4 regions of the Anaerobacillus sp. QJM3NY_32 genome follow, and region 1 is predicted to be linked to each of the others. Evidence: riboswitches for the same ligand, from Rfam matches in the RefSeq annotation. Region 1 holds a riboswitch; each other region holds the start of a gene.
The links. A riboswitch is a leader RNA that binds a small molecule or an ion and turns the genes downstream of it on or off. The one in region 1 is predicted to bind S-adenosylmethionine.

Region 2: it holds a riboswitch for S-adenosylmethionine, as region 1 does, so the genes downstream of both, AC0VYH_RS11950 (homocysteine S-methyltransferase family protein) here and mtnK (S-methyl-5-thioribose kinase) in region 1, are expected to answer to the same signal.
Region 3: it holds a riboswitch for S-adenosylmethionine, as region 1 does, so the genes downstream of both, AC0VYH_RS17815 (methionine ABC transporter ATP-binding protein) here and mtnK (S-methyl-5-thioribose kinase) in region 1, are expected to answer to the same signal.
Region 4: it holds a riboswitch for S-adenosylmethionine, as region 1 does, so the genes downstream of both, msrA (peptide-methionine (S)-S-oxide reductase MsrA) here and mtnK (S-methyl-5-thioribose kinase) in region 1, are expected to answer to the same signal.

Annotation. Positions count from the first base shown of each region.
Region 1 covers NZ_CM149684.1:715,383-719,227, forward strand. Annotated here, with positions in the region: gene mtnA (S-methyl-5-thioribose-1-phosphate isomerase) at 1-473, opposite strand, end outside; gene mtnK (S-methyl-5-thioribose kinase) at 474-1,685, opposite strand; SAM riboswitch class I at 1,800-1,936, opposite strand; gene AC0VYH_RS03930 (carbon-nitrogen family hydrolase) at 2,023-2,805, opposite strand; gene AC0VYH_RS03935 (aminotransferase class I/II-fold pyridoxal phosphate-dependent enzyme) at 2,914-3,845, shown strand, end outside.
Region 2 covers NZ_CM149684.1:2,265,446-2,269,290, forward strand. Annotated here, with positions in the region: gene AC0VYH_RS11935 (hypothetical protein) at 1-23, opposite strand, end outside; partial or broken gene AC0VYH_RS11940 (5'-nucleotidase C-terminal domain-containing protein) at 282-1,088, shown strand; gene AC0VYH_RS11945 (DUF3895 domain-containing protein) at 1,210-2,199, shown strand; SAM riboswitch class I at 2,292-2,401, shown strand; gene AC0VYH_RS11950 (homocysteine S-methyltransferase family protein) at 2,481-3,530, shown strand.
Region 3 covers NZ_CM149684.1:3,427,652-3,431,496, reverse strand. Annotated here, with positions in the region: gene leuD (3-isopropylmalate dehydratase small subunit) at 1-346, shown strand, start outside; gene ilvA (threonine ammonia-lyase) at 343-1,353, shown strand; SAM riboswitch class I at 1,486-1,595, shown strand; gene AC0VYH_RS17815 (methionine ABC transporter ATP-binding protein) at 1,775-2,797, shown strand; gene AC0VYH_RS17810 (methionine ABC transporter permease) at 2,790-3,458, shown strand; gene AC0VYH_RS17805 (MetQ/NlpA family ABC transporter substrate-binding protein) at 3,482-3,845, shown strand, end outside.
Region 4 covers NZ_CM149684.1:2,081,141-2,084,985, reverse strand. Annotated here, with positions in the region: gene AC0VYH_RS11160 (alpha/beta hydrolase family protein) at 1-1,683, shown strand, start outside; gene msrA (peptide-methionine (S)-S-oxide reductase MsrA) at 1,731-2,381, opposite strand; SAM riboswitch class I at 2,481-2,594, opposite strand; gene AC0VYH_RS11150 (Na+/H+ antiporter NhaC family protein) at 2,682-3,845, opposite strand, start outside.

The sequences.
Region 1 (3,845 bases):
GCATTGCAGTGTGTGAGGATGGTATCCCCATCATTTAATAGCTTCAGACCATGTTCTCCAATACGCTGACAGACAAGTTCATCCTCTTTATGGATAGTAAGTGCTTCGTGCAGAATCGCTTCTTTCATTTTTTGAACTGTTGGTAAGGAAAAGCTAGCTCGGATGATGCGATCGATCGCCCAAGAGAGATTAACTGCAGTGGGACGAGAGGAGGCAAGATATTTTCCTTGGTTGACTAGCGCTGTCTTGAACGCTGTTGCTTCGTTTGTTTGAACATGCTGACTCCAAAGAACAAGACCATACGCTGCGGCGATTCCAATGGCTGGTGCTCCGCGGACCACAAGGGCAGAAATGCTATTCCAGACATCCTCGATTGCCGTTTGCTTAAGGTAGATCTCTTGTTGTGGAAGATGCCGTTGATCGAGGAGTAAGAGATGATCACCTTTCCACTGGAGTGATGAGATAACAGTCATTTAAATGACCTCCTTGATTGCTTTAATGTATTGTTCAATCGAAGTGATGCTTTTTCGGTCTAAAATAAGTTTTTTTCCAAGGGTAAGCGCCTTTTTTTCCACAGCGAGTTTTACTCTTGGATCACTGATCGTCTCGATCTCTTCTACATGAGCAAGTCCAATCGTTCTTCGGATGATTTTACAGCCGGAAAATCCAATGCTATCGACAAAAATAGATTGTAGAAGAGCGTCTAGGTATCCTCTCGAATAACGATTATCTTCTGAGAGATGGTCGTCCCATAATGATCGGAAAGTAGATTCAAATACGTTCCAAACCTCGGTAGTGACGCCAAATAAATAAGCGAGGTATCCTTCTTTCTCTTCTTCTGATCTATGGGCCTCCTGCGACAGGATACTAAGCGCAATATTGGCGATAAAAGCACCGACATCAAAACCAGCTGGCCCATAGAAAGCAAATTCTGGATCGATTATTTTGGTTGAGCTTTCCGTAACAAACAGGCTACCTGTATGTAAGTCCCCATGTATCAAAGCTTCTCCTTTTGTTAAAAAAGAGTGTTTGAGGGAGGCCACTTCAGTGAGGAAATCGTCATCTTCCCAGAGCGATTCAACATCTGCTCGAAGCTCTTCTGTAAAGGCATTGCTTTCGGCATTATAGAAAGGATCTGAAAATACGAGGGTTTCTGTTATGCCACATAAGTCTGGATTACTAAACCGTTTGGCAAGCTCTTTCTTATTTGCCGAACCAAGACCGTAGTCAGAAGTGAAAAAGAGCGTATGAGCGAGGTAGGTACCGACGTTTCTTGCAAGTTCAGGATATATACGTCCTTCAATAAGTCCTTTGCGTAAAATAGTGTGCGTTGATAAATCTTCCATAACCGTTGCGGCTTTTTCAGAGTCATGCAAATAAACGATTGGAGAAAAGTCAGGAACGAGCGAGTGAGCTTGCTTGAGCGCCTCGCTTTCAATTCTGGACCGATCAAGTGTAAGCGGCCAGGATTCGCCAACTACTTTGGCATAAGGCAAGGCTTGTTTGACGATCCAGGATTGTCCTGTTTTCTTGTGTTGAACATGAAAGACATAATTTAAATTGCCATCGCCAATTTCCTTTACATGAACAGGAGCGGTGCGATCCAAAAGCTCGTGATGCTCTAAAAATTGCACAACTGTTTCGCTTGTAAACGGTGTGTACCCTGAAGTGATCTGAATACCCATGTAAAATTCCCCTTTCAACTATTTATGGTTGTTGTATTGCATGAAGATCGGAATTTCGGCATAAAAAAAGCCTCTTTCCGAAGAAAGAGGCTTGAAGACAGAGATACTTCACACCTCTTATCTTCCAGAATGAATATCATCCTGTTGGAAGTAGCACCGTGCCATTTAAGTCATCGATTCATCTGGACTTTAAAATAGGTCGGTTGCTGGGCGTCATAGGGCCAAATCCCTCAGCCTGCTCTTGATAAGAGAAAGTTTATGAAATTATTTTACAATTTTTTCGCTTGAAATGTATGTTACATAGAAAGGAACATGTTTGTCAATAATATTTTGAATATTATTTATAAATATCTGGACGTCGATCTTCAAAGATAGGAATGCGACTCCGGATTGATGACATTTCCTCTTCGTCAATAGAACCTGTTAAAATAACCTCTTCTTCTCCTGCTTCTGCGATAATTGTTCCCCACGGATCAATGATCAATGAGTGTCCTCCAAACGTATTATCAGGATCTTCCCCGACACGATTACAAGCAATCACGTAGCACTGATTTTCAATCGCGCGACTGATAAGTAATGCTCGCCAATGATCGGTGCGTTGCTTTGGCCATTCTGCTGGTACGAACAATACTTGGGCACCTTCAACTGCATGAAGGCGAAGCCACTCAGGAAAGCGAATATCATAACAAATGAACCCGGCACATGGGAGTTCTTCAAGTGTAAAATGACTTTTTTCATTTCCAGAAACGAGGAATTTCTCTTCATTCATTAAACGAAACAGGTGCGCTTTGCTATACTCATGAACGAGCTGCCCATCTCGATTGAACACAAGCATGGTGTTCGTTACTTCGCCGTTATGATGCTTAGCGATGGAGCCCCCGACAATATTTACGTCGTTTTTTTTGGCGAGGCGAGATAGAAAAGCAATCGACTTTTCTGCATCAGTATCTCCAATTTCATCAAGACGAGATAAATCATAACCTGTGGACCACAATTCTGGTAAAACGATGATATCTGGTTTGTCACTCACCGCCTTAGAAACAAGCTCTTCAACTTTAGAGAAATTCTTTTCTGGATTGCCAAAAGCAATATCAAATTGCAACAGGGCAAGGTTTTTCATTGATTTGTCCTCCTTACATGTTTAGAAATTGACCTTTACATGGTTGTGTATCCAAGATAACATAACTTATTAGAATTTCTCGAAAATTTTAACAGGATGTGATTCCATTTGAAACAATTTCAAACTTCAGATGCACTTAAACGTTTACCAGAACAATTTTTTGCGAAGCTTGCTGGAAAAGTGAACCGTTATGTAGAGGCGGGATATGACATTATTAACCTTGGCCAAGGAAATCCTGACCAGCCGACGCCTGCACATATTATCGAGTCTTTGCAGCAGGCAGCTGAAAACCCTGCATACCACAAGTATCCGCCATTTAGGGGGCAGCCTTTTCTGAAACAAGCCGCGGCTGAATTCTATAAGCGAGAGTTTGGTGTTGAGCTTGATCCGGAGAAAGAGGTAGCCGTCCTCTTTGGTGGAAAAGCTGGCCTTGTAGAAGTCAGTCAATGTTTGTTAAATAAAAGTGACGTGGCGCTCGTGCCAGATCCTGGCTATCCTGATTATTGGTCTGGAGTTGCGATGGCTGAAGCGGATATGCAAATGATGCCGTTACTTGAACAAAATGATTTTCTGCCTGATTATAGCGCGATCCCAGAGAGTGCTCTTGCAAAAGCAAAGCTCATGTTTTTAAATTATCCAAACAATCCTACCGCTGCTATAGCAACGAAAAGCTTTTTTGATGAAACGGTTAGGTTTGCGGATGCCAATGACATCTGTGTCGTTCATGATTTTGCTTATGGAGCGATCGGATTCGATGGAGAACGTCCTAAAAGCTTTTTGGAAACAGAAGGTGCTAAAGATGTGGGAATTGAGATTTATACTCTTTCCAAAACGTATAATATGGCAGGATGGCGTGTTGGGTTCGCTGTCGGAAACCCATCTGTAGTGGAAAGCATCAACCTGCTTCAGGATCATTTCTACGTTAGTTTGTTTAGTGCAGTGCAAGAAGCAGCTGCAGAAGCTTTACTAGGTTCACAGGAATGTGTTGAGAACCTTCGCCAAACGTACGAATCTAGACGGAATGTATTGATACAGGGGCT
Region 2 (3,845 bases), 1.6 Mb from region 1:
GAAGCTGAGTTTGAATTACACATAAAATATTTCCTCCTGAAGACTTTTATTTTTTCTTTACATCCTCAATGTATGTCCCAGGATATGTACATGTATAAACGGATGTCCAAGTTTTACGAATTAAGTTGATTAAACTTGAAAAAATGTTTAATTAGGTCCATTCACCCGTGTCTCCTGAAGCATTTTCTACTATTTTCAAAATTTTTATTTGAATTCCAAACATTTATTAACAATTATAGGTAAACTAACATTGGGTAAAATGCTTCAATACTTAAGGGGGAATACATATGAATATTCAGGGTACCGAATATGAAGGTATTCCAATTCTATCCGCAGGCGCTCCATTTAAAGCGGGCGGTCGAGGGGGTTCGTCCTACTATACAGATATTCCTGCTGGGGACATTGCGATTAAAAACACAGCTGATCTTTACGTTTATCCCAATACACTGAAAGCGGTGCTGTTAAATGGTGACGAACTGAAGGATTGGCTTGAAATGTCAGCAGGCCAATTTAATGTGATCAACAAAAAAGATAAACAGGAACAGCCTTTAATTAATCCTGATTTCCCTTCTTATAACTACGATGTGATTGATGGCGTTACCTATCAAATCGATGTTACTGAACCGGCGAAATATGATATGAGTGGGAGTGTAGTAAATGCTGATGCGAATCGAATTAAATCGCTAAAATACAACGGAGAAAAGGTAACGAAAGATATGTTCTTTATCGTCGCTACAAATAATTACAGAGCAACAGGCGGTGGGCATTTCCCGCACTTAGACGGTTCGAATATTGTCATTGATTCACCTGATGAAAATAGACAAATTTTAATTGACTATATTCTTGAAAACAAGACAATTAATCCAACAGCTGATCAGAACTGGTCATTTCACACAGTCAATAAGAAGAAACTGAACGTCACTTTTGAATCCTCGTTACAAGCCAAAACCTATGCGGAAAGCATTCAAACGATTCATTTTGTTGATGAAACAGAAAATGGTTTCGCTAAATATACACTCGACTTAACGAAACAGAAAAAAGAAAAGCATCATCATAATCATAAGGGCGAGCACGGCCGCCATCGTTAAGAACGAATTCACGCCAATTCATCAGAATTGGCGTTTCTTATTTTAAGAATTTATCCGATGCAAACAATATTGGAATATTTACTGATATAATGGCATTACTATCGTACAGAAAGGGATTTATATGACACAAAGCCTGACAAGCACCCAAAGAGATGAGCTTTTTTCAGATCTGACAAATGAGCAACAAACGTATGTAATGAATTTTCTTAAACGCGGTAAAAAAACGGCTTTTGCGAATGTAATTGCTAGAAGTAAAGGGCGGATGATTCCAAGTGGGGCAACGGATGAAGAAATCAGGATGCTGCTTGATGATTGGATACTAGAAGATTACATCGATGCGGGCTTCGTTTCAGATGATTTAAAATGTGAGTGCGGTCGCTCTTTACGGTATCAGTATGTTGTTCGACATGCAAAAACAGGAGAAACGCGGCGTTTCGGGATTAATCATTTCGAAGAGCATACCGGATTATCCGCTTCCATTGTGAGAGAAGTTGTGAAGGGATTTATGGAAATAGATTATGAGTTGGATGAGCTACTGTTGAAAAGACAGAACGGCTATCCTACATACGACATTCCTGAAGGATTGAACCTTCCACAAGACATTGAACAGCTACTTTCATTAAATCTTCCATTACTAGATTTACAAGAAAAAAGGCTAAACAGTTTAATCAGATCTTATCGTGAAGAAAAAGAAGCTCTTCAAAGAGGAAGCAACACTGTAGAACAAGTAGTCAACCCGAAAAGCAACCAGGAAGAACCGAAACCAGAAGAGGAATTACAAGGCGCTTTTGATTTGTTCGCGGAAGATGTTCAAGAACCTTTACAAGAAAAGACAAGCGAGAAACCTAAGGAAACCTATTTTGTAGGGGACCTTTCATTTACAACACAGGAAGAGGTAGACTCTTATATTCAGCAAGGTATGGAAAGCGCCCTAATGATTTGTGAGCTTTTGATTAAGGAAGGAAAGGTACAAGACAAGAGATACTCCACAAAGAAACCAAAAATTTATTATGCTGTTTGTACCTACCTCGATTCATTTGTTGCATCTGGATCAATGTCAGTCGAGCCGATAGGGCGTGAAGATCGCATCTATCGTTTGAAAAGCAAGTGAATATCCTAACATTTCGTAATTATCAGATAAGTGATTGACATTTCCAGTTAACCGGTCTATAATTTCACACATGTTCAAAAATTAAATCAACACTCTTATCAAGAGCGGCGGAGGGAATAGGCCCTATGATGCCCGGCAACCTTTCAACTTCAGTTGAAGCTGGTGCCAAATCCTACAGGTGATATCACCTGGAAGATAAGAGGAGGATTATGTTAGCAATCCCTCTTCTTATTGTTTAAGAAGAGGGTTTTTTATTTTATCCAGAAAAGGAGCTGTTACACATGAAAAGAACACTTGAAGAACGATTGCAAGATGGTCCAGTTATTTGCGGGGAAGGTTATCTATTTGAACTAGAGCGTCGTGGTTATTTACAAGCAGGATCATTCGTACCCGAAGTTGCCCTAGACAACCCTGAAGCGCTAAAACAAACGTATCGTGATTATATGCTTGCAGGTTCAGATGTCGTACTTGCTTTTACGTATAATGGTCATCGAGAGAAAATGAGGATTATTGGAAAAGAAGATTTGTTAGAACCGCTCAATAGACAAGCCATCCGCCTGGCTAAAGAAGTCGCGAAGGAACACCCTGAAGAAGAAGCGCTAGTTGCTGGAAACATTTCAAATACAAACTTATTTGATCCTGAAGATGAGGAAAGTAAGGAACAAATTCGGTCAATTTTTGCTGAAATGGTGAAATGGAGCAAAGAAGAAGGCGTTGATTTCATCAACGGCGAAACCTTCTACTTCTATGAAGAAGCCAAAATAGCGCTAGAAGAGATTCAAAAGCAAGGTCTTCAAGCTGTGATTACACTCGGACTTATGAGTGAGAACATTTTAAGGGACGGCTATACGGTTGAGGAAGCTTGCCGTTTATTAGAAGAGCAAGGTGCACTAGTTGTTGGCATGAATTGTTTTAGAGGGCCTGCCACAATGCAGCCTTACATTGAAAAAATTAGACAGTCTGTTAACGGCTATGTTGGTGCTCTTCCAATCCCTTATCGTACAACAGAAGAACACCCAACATTCTTTAACTTACCAGACGGTGGCTGTGCGTGTACATTGCCAACAGAGACGACCTTTCCAACCTCTTTAGACCCGCTTTATTGCAATCGCTATGAACTAGCGGAATGGGCTAAGAAAGCAAAGCAGGTTGGCGTCAATTACTTCGGACTCTGTTGCGGGGCTTCTCCAAGTATGCTGCGAGAGGTGGCTGAAACAGTTGGCAGAACAACTGTAAACTCGGTATATTCTCCAAATATGGAAAAGCACTTTTTGTTTGGAACGGATGAGACATTGAAAGATCACAATACGGCTTATCGAACAAAGGCCTAATTTATAACAACAACCGGAGAACTTAATTTCTCCGGTTGTTGTTTTTTTACCAAAAACCCTATCTGTACACCTGTACTACAGTATTAAAATACATTCATACATAGGATATTATATCTACTACATTTTTTCTATAAGCTGATTATTTTTGATAACGTTGGCGATGATTAGTAACAGTATCTGTAGAAGAGTAACGAATACAATGATTTATGCATTTGATAGGATAACAGCATTTTTCCAATCACGATGTCTGAGATTGATTTTTCCGCTATATAAGTTTCTTTCCAAGTAACATTCTTTTCGAATTAAAGGCTTCTT
Region 3 (3,845 bases), 1.6 Mb from region 1:
AAGAGAACATGCTCCATGGGCCCTTCTAGATTATGGTTTTCGAATTGTCATTGCGACAAGCTTTGCTGATATCTTTTATAACAACTGTGTAAAAAACGGTATACTTCCTATCGCTCTTGATCAAGAAACGATCTCGGAGCTTTTTCAAAAAGCAAAGGATGGATACGAACTTAGCGTAGACCTAAGTAAACAGCAAGTAATTGATGGAGAAGGACTAAATGCGTCGTTCGAGATCGATCCTTATTGGAAAGAAATGCTGTTAAATGGATGGGATGAAGTATCTCGAACTTTATCTCTCGAAGATAAAATTAAATTATATGAAGAAAAACAACTTGTAGGAGAGTGAATGACGTTGGGAATTACCAGGAGAAATATAACGTTCATGTCGTAAAAGCAATGGAGAATTTGCTGGAAGCCGTCCACAGGACCCCGCTTCAGCAGTCGACAACGCTTAATGATTATACAAATAAAGATGTCTTCATGAAGATGGAAAACCTTCAACGAACGGGTTCCTTCAAACTTCGAGGTGCCTATAACAAAGTTGCGTCGCTAACGGATATTGAGGCAGCGCGAGGGATTGTTGCTGCATCGGCTGGAAACCATGCTCAGGGAGTGGCGCTTTCTGCTAGAGAGCGTGGAATTAAAGCTAAGATTTATATGCCCGTCCATACACCGACAAGCAAAATTGATGCGACGCGATCTTATGGAGCAGAGGTTGTTCTTGAAGGAGAATCGTATAACGAAGCGTTTAGTGGAGCGGATCGTGAGCGTGTTGAGAAAGGGGCCACATTCGTTCATGCTTTCGATGATCCTGAAGTAATGGCAGGACAGGGAACGGTTGCACTCGAAATGATGCAACAATGTCCTGACTTAGATACGATTCTCGTACCTGTTGGAGGTGGAGGATTGTTAGCTGGAATGGCGATGGCGATTAAGTCGTTCTTTCCTCACGTGAAAATCATCGGAGTCCAGGCTTCTGAAGCATCTGCGACATGGAATCGATTTAAAGGTACTGGTCCTCTTGTCCTTCAATCTGTCAAATCGATTGCAGACGGTATTTCTGTGAAAGAAGCTGGAAAATTAACTTTTCCAATTATTGAAGAGCTTGTTGATGATATGCTAACCGTGTCAGAAGAAGAAATTGCTGCAGCGATTGTCTTTATGCTTGAGAGACACAAAACGCTTGTAGAAGGTGCGGGTGCTGCATCGATAGCTGCTGTCTTATGCAAGTCAAATCGTTTAGAAGGTAAGAGAATTGGTGTTGTTGTTAGTGGAGGGAATGCGGATCTTGCGAAAATATCCCTTTATAAACAACTTTCTCAACGAGCGAAAACCATCAGGCGAATAAGCTGATGGTTTTCTAATGGGATTCAAAGTATATATTTTAGATTATTCCGACTTTTTGCTCAGTAATTGACACTCATAAAGTACCATGCTAGAATTCATTTAGCACTTAACCACAGTAAAGTAATAACAACTATATATCTCTTATTCAGAGAGGTGGAGGGACTGGCCCTATGAAGCCCGGCAACCGTCAAACGACTCGTTTGAAAAGGTGCCAATTCCTGCAAAGCGATTGCTTTGAGAAATGAGAGGAAGACATCGATTTATCAAATGCCTTTCTGCTCAAAGCAGAAGGGCATTTTTTTACTTTACTATACAAAGTGATAAGCGAATTAGGCTTCTAAGTGCACAGAAATAAAGAACAAAGGCATGGGACTGAAGTCCTTTTTCAGGTAGCTGATCATGCAAATGCATAAAGGATGTGAGACATGTGATTGAGCTTAAAGGCATTAATAAGACCTTCTTTTCGAAATCCGGGAAGGTGGAAGCCGTTAAGGATGTTAACCTTGAAGTCAAAAAAGGCGAAATATTTGGTGTTATTGGCTACAGTGGTGCTGGGAAAAGTACGCTAATTCGAATGCTTAACCTTCTTGAGAGACCTACTGATGGGACAGTCACAGTAGCTGGTAATAATCTATCTTCTCTTAATGGGAAAGATCTTCGTGCAGCAAGACAGGAAATCGGTATGATTTTCCAGCATTTTAATATTCTCTGGTCAAGAACGGTACGTGATAACATCGCCTTTCCTCTTGAAATATCAGGTGTTCCGAAAGAAAAGAGAATGAAGCGTGTTGATGAATTAATTAACCTTGTTGGACTCGAAGGTAGGGAAGGAGCTTATCCTTCACAGCTAAGTGGTGGACAAAAGCAGCGAGTGGGTATTGCGAGAGCACTTGCTAACAATCCAAAGGTTTTGCTTTGTGATGAAGCTACTTCTGCTTTAGATCCTAAAACGACGGATAGCATTCTAGAACTTCTGACTGAAATTAATCAGAAACTTGGCCTAACGATTGTCCTCATCACGCATGAAATGCACGTCATACGCAAAATTTGCCATCGTGTAGCCGTTATGGAGAATGGACGAGTAGTGGAGAATGGTTCTGTCCTTGAAGTTTTCCACCATCCACAGGAAGAGATTACGAAAGACTTTGTTAATCAGCTAAGCGAGCCTGAAGAAATGAAGGAATCGATTGCACATCTGGCAACGAGTCAGGATGGAGAACTTGTTCAGTTTACCTTTGTGAAAGGAAAAACAGGTTCACCACTTGTGACAGAGTTGATTCGTGAATTTGATGTGGAAGTCAACATTATTCAAGGGAAGATTTCTCATACACAGGATGGTCCTTATGGAAAACTTTCTGTGTTCCTTAAAGGGGAACCAGCTGTGGTAGAAAAGGCCTTGAATTATGTGCAGGCCCAAGGTGTTAAAGCGGAGGTGATTACGAATGACTGAATCGTTATTTCCTAACGTCAGGTGGGAATCTATGTGGGAAGCCACTCTACAAACAGCGTACATGACGGCAATTTCGGTTCTGGCAACGTTTATTCTCGGAATCCTCCTTGGTTTATTGTTGTTTCTAACAGGTAGAGGGAACATATGGGAAAACAAATTTGTGAATAGTATTATTGCCGGAGTCGTGAACTTATTTCGCTCCATACCATTTATCATTTTGATTATCTTGCTGATCCCTCTTTCGGTTTACATTATAGGGACGATGCTAGGTGCTAATGCTGCCCTTCCAGCCCTTATTGCAGGAGCAGCGCCATTTTATGCGAGGATGGTTGAAATTGCTTTACGTGAAGTAGATAAAGGGGTCATTGAAGCTTCTCAGTCAATGGGAGCATCCAATGGTTCGATTATTTTTAAAGTGCTTCTACCAGAAGCAATGCCAGCCCTTATTTCAGGGATTACTGTGACGGCGATAGCTCTTGTAAGCTACACCGCTATGGCTGGTGTTGTAGGCGCAGGGGGTCTCGGAAACCTAGCTTATCTTGAAGGTTTCCAAAGGAATAATCCTGATGTGACACTTGTTGCAACAGTATTGATATTAGTAATTGTTGCGATTCTTCAGGTTTGTGGAGACATTGCAACACGAGTAATAGACAAAAGATAATGAGGAGAAAAGGAGAGATTATGATGAAAAAGTTTTTATCGCTAATCGTAGTTCTTGCTCTTGCAGTGCTTGCTGCGTGTGGGAATAATGGCGGAAGCAGCGAAGGTTCTGGTGACGGTGAAGATTCGAAGAAAATCGTAGTAGGTGCCTCAAACATCCCCCATGCTGAAATTCTTGAAGAAGCTAAGCCGATGTTAGAGGAAAAAGGAATAGAGCTTGAAATTAAAACATTCCAGGATTATATTCTACCTAATAAGACGCTTGCAAATGGTGAATTAGATGCAAACTATTTCCAAACAATTCCTTATATGGACTTGCAAATGGAAGAAAACGATAATTATGACTTCGTGAATGCTGGAGGCATTCATATCGAGCCAATCGGTGTTT
Region 4 (3,845 bases), 1.4 Mb from region 1:
ATTAATGTAGAGCCGCTCTCACCTGTTAGTGATAACCCTTCAGAATACGGCTCATTTGATGTAACTACTTATACATATGGAAGTGGAAAGGATAAGCAACGTCCTGAATTTGGGGAGCAAGTAGATATTCAAACGATGTCAGTTAACGCTTCAAGTATGGTTGGAGAATGGTCCAAAGAACGCGAGTGGTTCTGGGGCTTTAAAGACACCAATGTGCCACTTAATGGACGTGTATGGGTGCCTAAAGGAAATGGTTCTTTTCCTCTTGTCCTTATTGTCCATGGAAACCATAAGATGGAGGACTTCTCAGATGAAGGCTACAATTATTTAGGTGAGTTACTCGCTAGTCGTGGCTTTTTAACAGTATCAGTAGATGAGAACTTCTTCAATTCATCATGGTCTGGTGGCCTCGCAGGAGACATTAATGGACGCGCTTGGTTGCTGCTTAAACATATTGAAGAAATGGAGAAATTATCTTCTCAAAAAGATAATCCATTATTCAACAAAGTGAAGATGGATCAAATTGCTTTAATAGGTCATTCTCGCGGTGGTCAAGCTGCGATTTTAGCAGCAAAATTCAATGACCTTGATCGTTACCCAAATAACGGGAACATGACTTTTGATTTCCATTATAATATTGAATCTGTTATCGCACTTGCACCGACGGATTATCAAACACTTTCAGATCGAAAAATCGAAGTGGATGATGTCAATTATTTATTACTTCAAGGTTCTTATGATAGTGATTTATCGGAATTCGAAGGCGACCGACAGTATAATGGGATTGATTTAACTGGCAGTAAAGAAGCTATGAAAGCAGCCCTTTATATTGATCGCGCCAATCACGGACAATTTAACACAACGTGGGGAGAAAACGATACGTATTTCCCTTTCACGCTTTTATTAAATAAAGAGCCTCTTCTTAAAGGCACTGAACAACGACAAATAGCCCGCACATATGTCGCTGGCTTTCTTGAGGCGACGCTTCATCAAAATGAGTCCTATCAACCGATGTTTGAGGATTATCGCTATGCTCTCGAATGGCTACCTGATACAACATACATTAGTAAATATGAAGATCCTTCGTATCATATCTATAGCACCTTTGAAGAGGACGTTGATGTCACAACAGCGACATCTCCCTATATCACCATAGAGACTAATAGCTTGCTGCAATGGTATGAAGGAGAGCTTGAATTTCGACGCGATAAAGAAAGAGGTACTCATGGGGTCTTTTTGAAATGGGATCATTCCTATTCAAAGAACGGCACATACAAATTAAATTTCAAGAAAGCCCTTCAGGATCCATTTGCTTATACAATGAACAGTTCATTAACATTCACAGCAGCAAACCTTTCAGATCCATCTGACCAGCAACCTGTTGATTTCACAATCACGGCTAGTTCAGATAACGGAGCATCCGCTAGTGTTAAGCTGAGTGACGTCATGCAGTTGCAAGGTGTTCTTCCTATTCAACACACAAAAACAAAATACTTTGAAGAAGGACGTTATGGTGAACCTACTGAACCGGTTCTCCAAACCTTTAATATTCCGATGCAGCGATTCTTAGAAGCAAACAATGCCTTTAATCCGAAGAAGATGAATGCTCTTACATTCGAATTTAATGCATCAGAGAAAGGAAAAGTCTTTATTGATCAAATAGGTGTCAATCAAGGTGATTAACTAAAAAAGGCCTTCCCTCATGACAATGAGAGAAAGCCTTTTTTCTATTATGAAATTTTGCAAGAAGACTGTCCACGCTTAGCAAGATAGCTTTGATGATACTCATCTGCACGATAGAATGAAGTGATTGGTACAATTTGCGTCACAACTGGTTTTTTGAAGCGTCCAGATCGCTCGAGTTTTTCTTTTGCAATCAATGCTATTTCTGCCTGCTCATTTGAGTGGTAAAAGATCGCTGAGCGATAGCGTGTTCCGACATCTTCTCCCTGTTTGTTTAAGGAGGTTGGATTATGATTTTCAAAGAAAACTTCTACAAGTTCTTCATAAGAAATGAGAGAAGGATCATATTCAACTTGTACGGATTCGGCATGGCCTGTTAATTCAGAATAAACATCTTCATAAGTTGGATTAATCGTCTCTCCTCCTGTAAACCCTGCTGAAGTTGAAATAACACCGTTCAATTGTTGAAATAGCGCTTCTACTCCCCAAAAGCACCCTGCTGCAAATGTTGCTTGTTCCACTATGACCACTCCGTTTCCTTTTCTCTGTATGGTTTTATTTGATCGAGCATATATGTTTTCTAATTCATTTAGTGATAACATATAAAGTTGCTTTTCACCCTTCTTATATATCCCTTGTGAGAGAAGGGTCTTAATAAGCTGTTGTTTTCTTGCTTCGTTATCCATTAGTGTATGCAATATCAGTCTCTCCCTCTACTAAAACATATTTCCAAATGAGGGTGCATAAAAAAACCCTCATCTGCTCGAACAGAAGAGGGTTTGGATAGACCGAGCCTCTTCTCATTTTTCGACTTTCGTCGCAGGAATTAGCACGGTTCCAATTGAACATAAGTTCATAGGTCCGTTGCCGAGGTATCTAAGGGCCAGTCCCTCCACCTCTCTGAATAAGAAGATCCTTTAAACAAAGGATTATTAAGTTAGTCCCAATAATAAATGGTTTTAAAACGGATGTCAATACAAAAGTACTCATAAAAATAATTATATTACAAAAGAGATAACAAAGTAGCCAGCTGCTGCTAATCCCGCCGCTAATAAAGCTGGGCCAAGCTTAAATTTCGCATATGTCATAGGATTCAACTGCAAGATCCTCGCAACTGTATTCGTATTGTCACTTAGCGGAGAAGCAAAAGCACCAAATGTCCCACTCGCAAACACGGCTCCAATGACAACAGGTAGATCTGCTCCTGTAGAATACCCTAATGAAATACCCAGCGGCATTAAAATTCCCCATGTGCCCCATGATGAGCCAATAAAGTATGAAATAAACGCCCCAACGAGAAATAAGACTGGTGGTACAAATAAAGTAGGAATCCAATCAAGGTTTGAGGTAACAAAAGACGAGAAGCCAAGAGCTTCTGTTGAAGCTGCTAAGCCCCAAACGACAGTAAGCAAGACGATGACCGGCATCATCTCGTTACCACCTTCGATAAAATAAGTAACAAGGTCCTTTAAAGAAAAACGCTGAAATAAATAGAAAATGAACGTTAAAAGTACTGTAGTGAGAAGTGCAAAGACCATCGCGTCCAGGACATCTGCCTCAATAAACGCCTTGATTAAAGAAGTAAACCCCTTCTTATAACCACTCCAATATGTAAGAAGAAGTGTTAGGAGAATAACTCCTCCAAGAGGTATTAATAAATTCATCGGTTTCGTAGGAAGATCCTTCGCCACAGCTGGATGACAATCTTCCCATTGATCATCAAGCTTTTTTTCCACATTACCTGCGTCTGTAGCTGGCGTTTTTCGATGATGGAAAAAACTCAAATAAAAGCCAATCAATAAAATACTAATCGAAAAAAAGTTGTAAGGGATACTTTGAAGAAAGTAACGATAGCCATCTCCTTCAATGCCTTCTGCTTTTAGTGAAAGCTGCACAACAGATGACATATAGCCGACAAAAGCGGTAGCAATTGGCATTAAGACAATAACTGGAGTTGCTGTCGTTTCTATCACAAATCCAAGCTCCTGAGGAGTGATTTTCACTTTATTTAAAAGAGCTTTCATGATTGGGGCTACCGTTACAATGCGGAAACTAGGAGCACTAAATGTTCCTAGCGTTGACACCCACGTCAGAAATAACGCTCCTTTTTTTGAGTTGATTTTGGATGAGGCAACTTGAACAAATCCTTTTATCCCACCAGT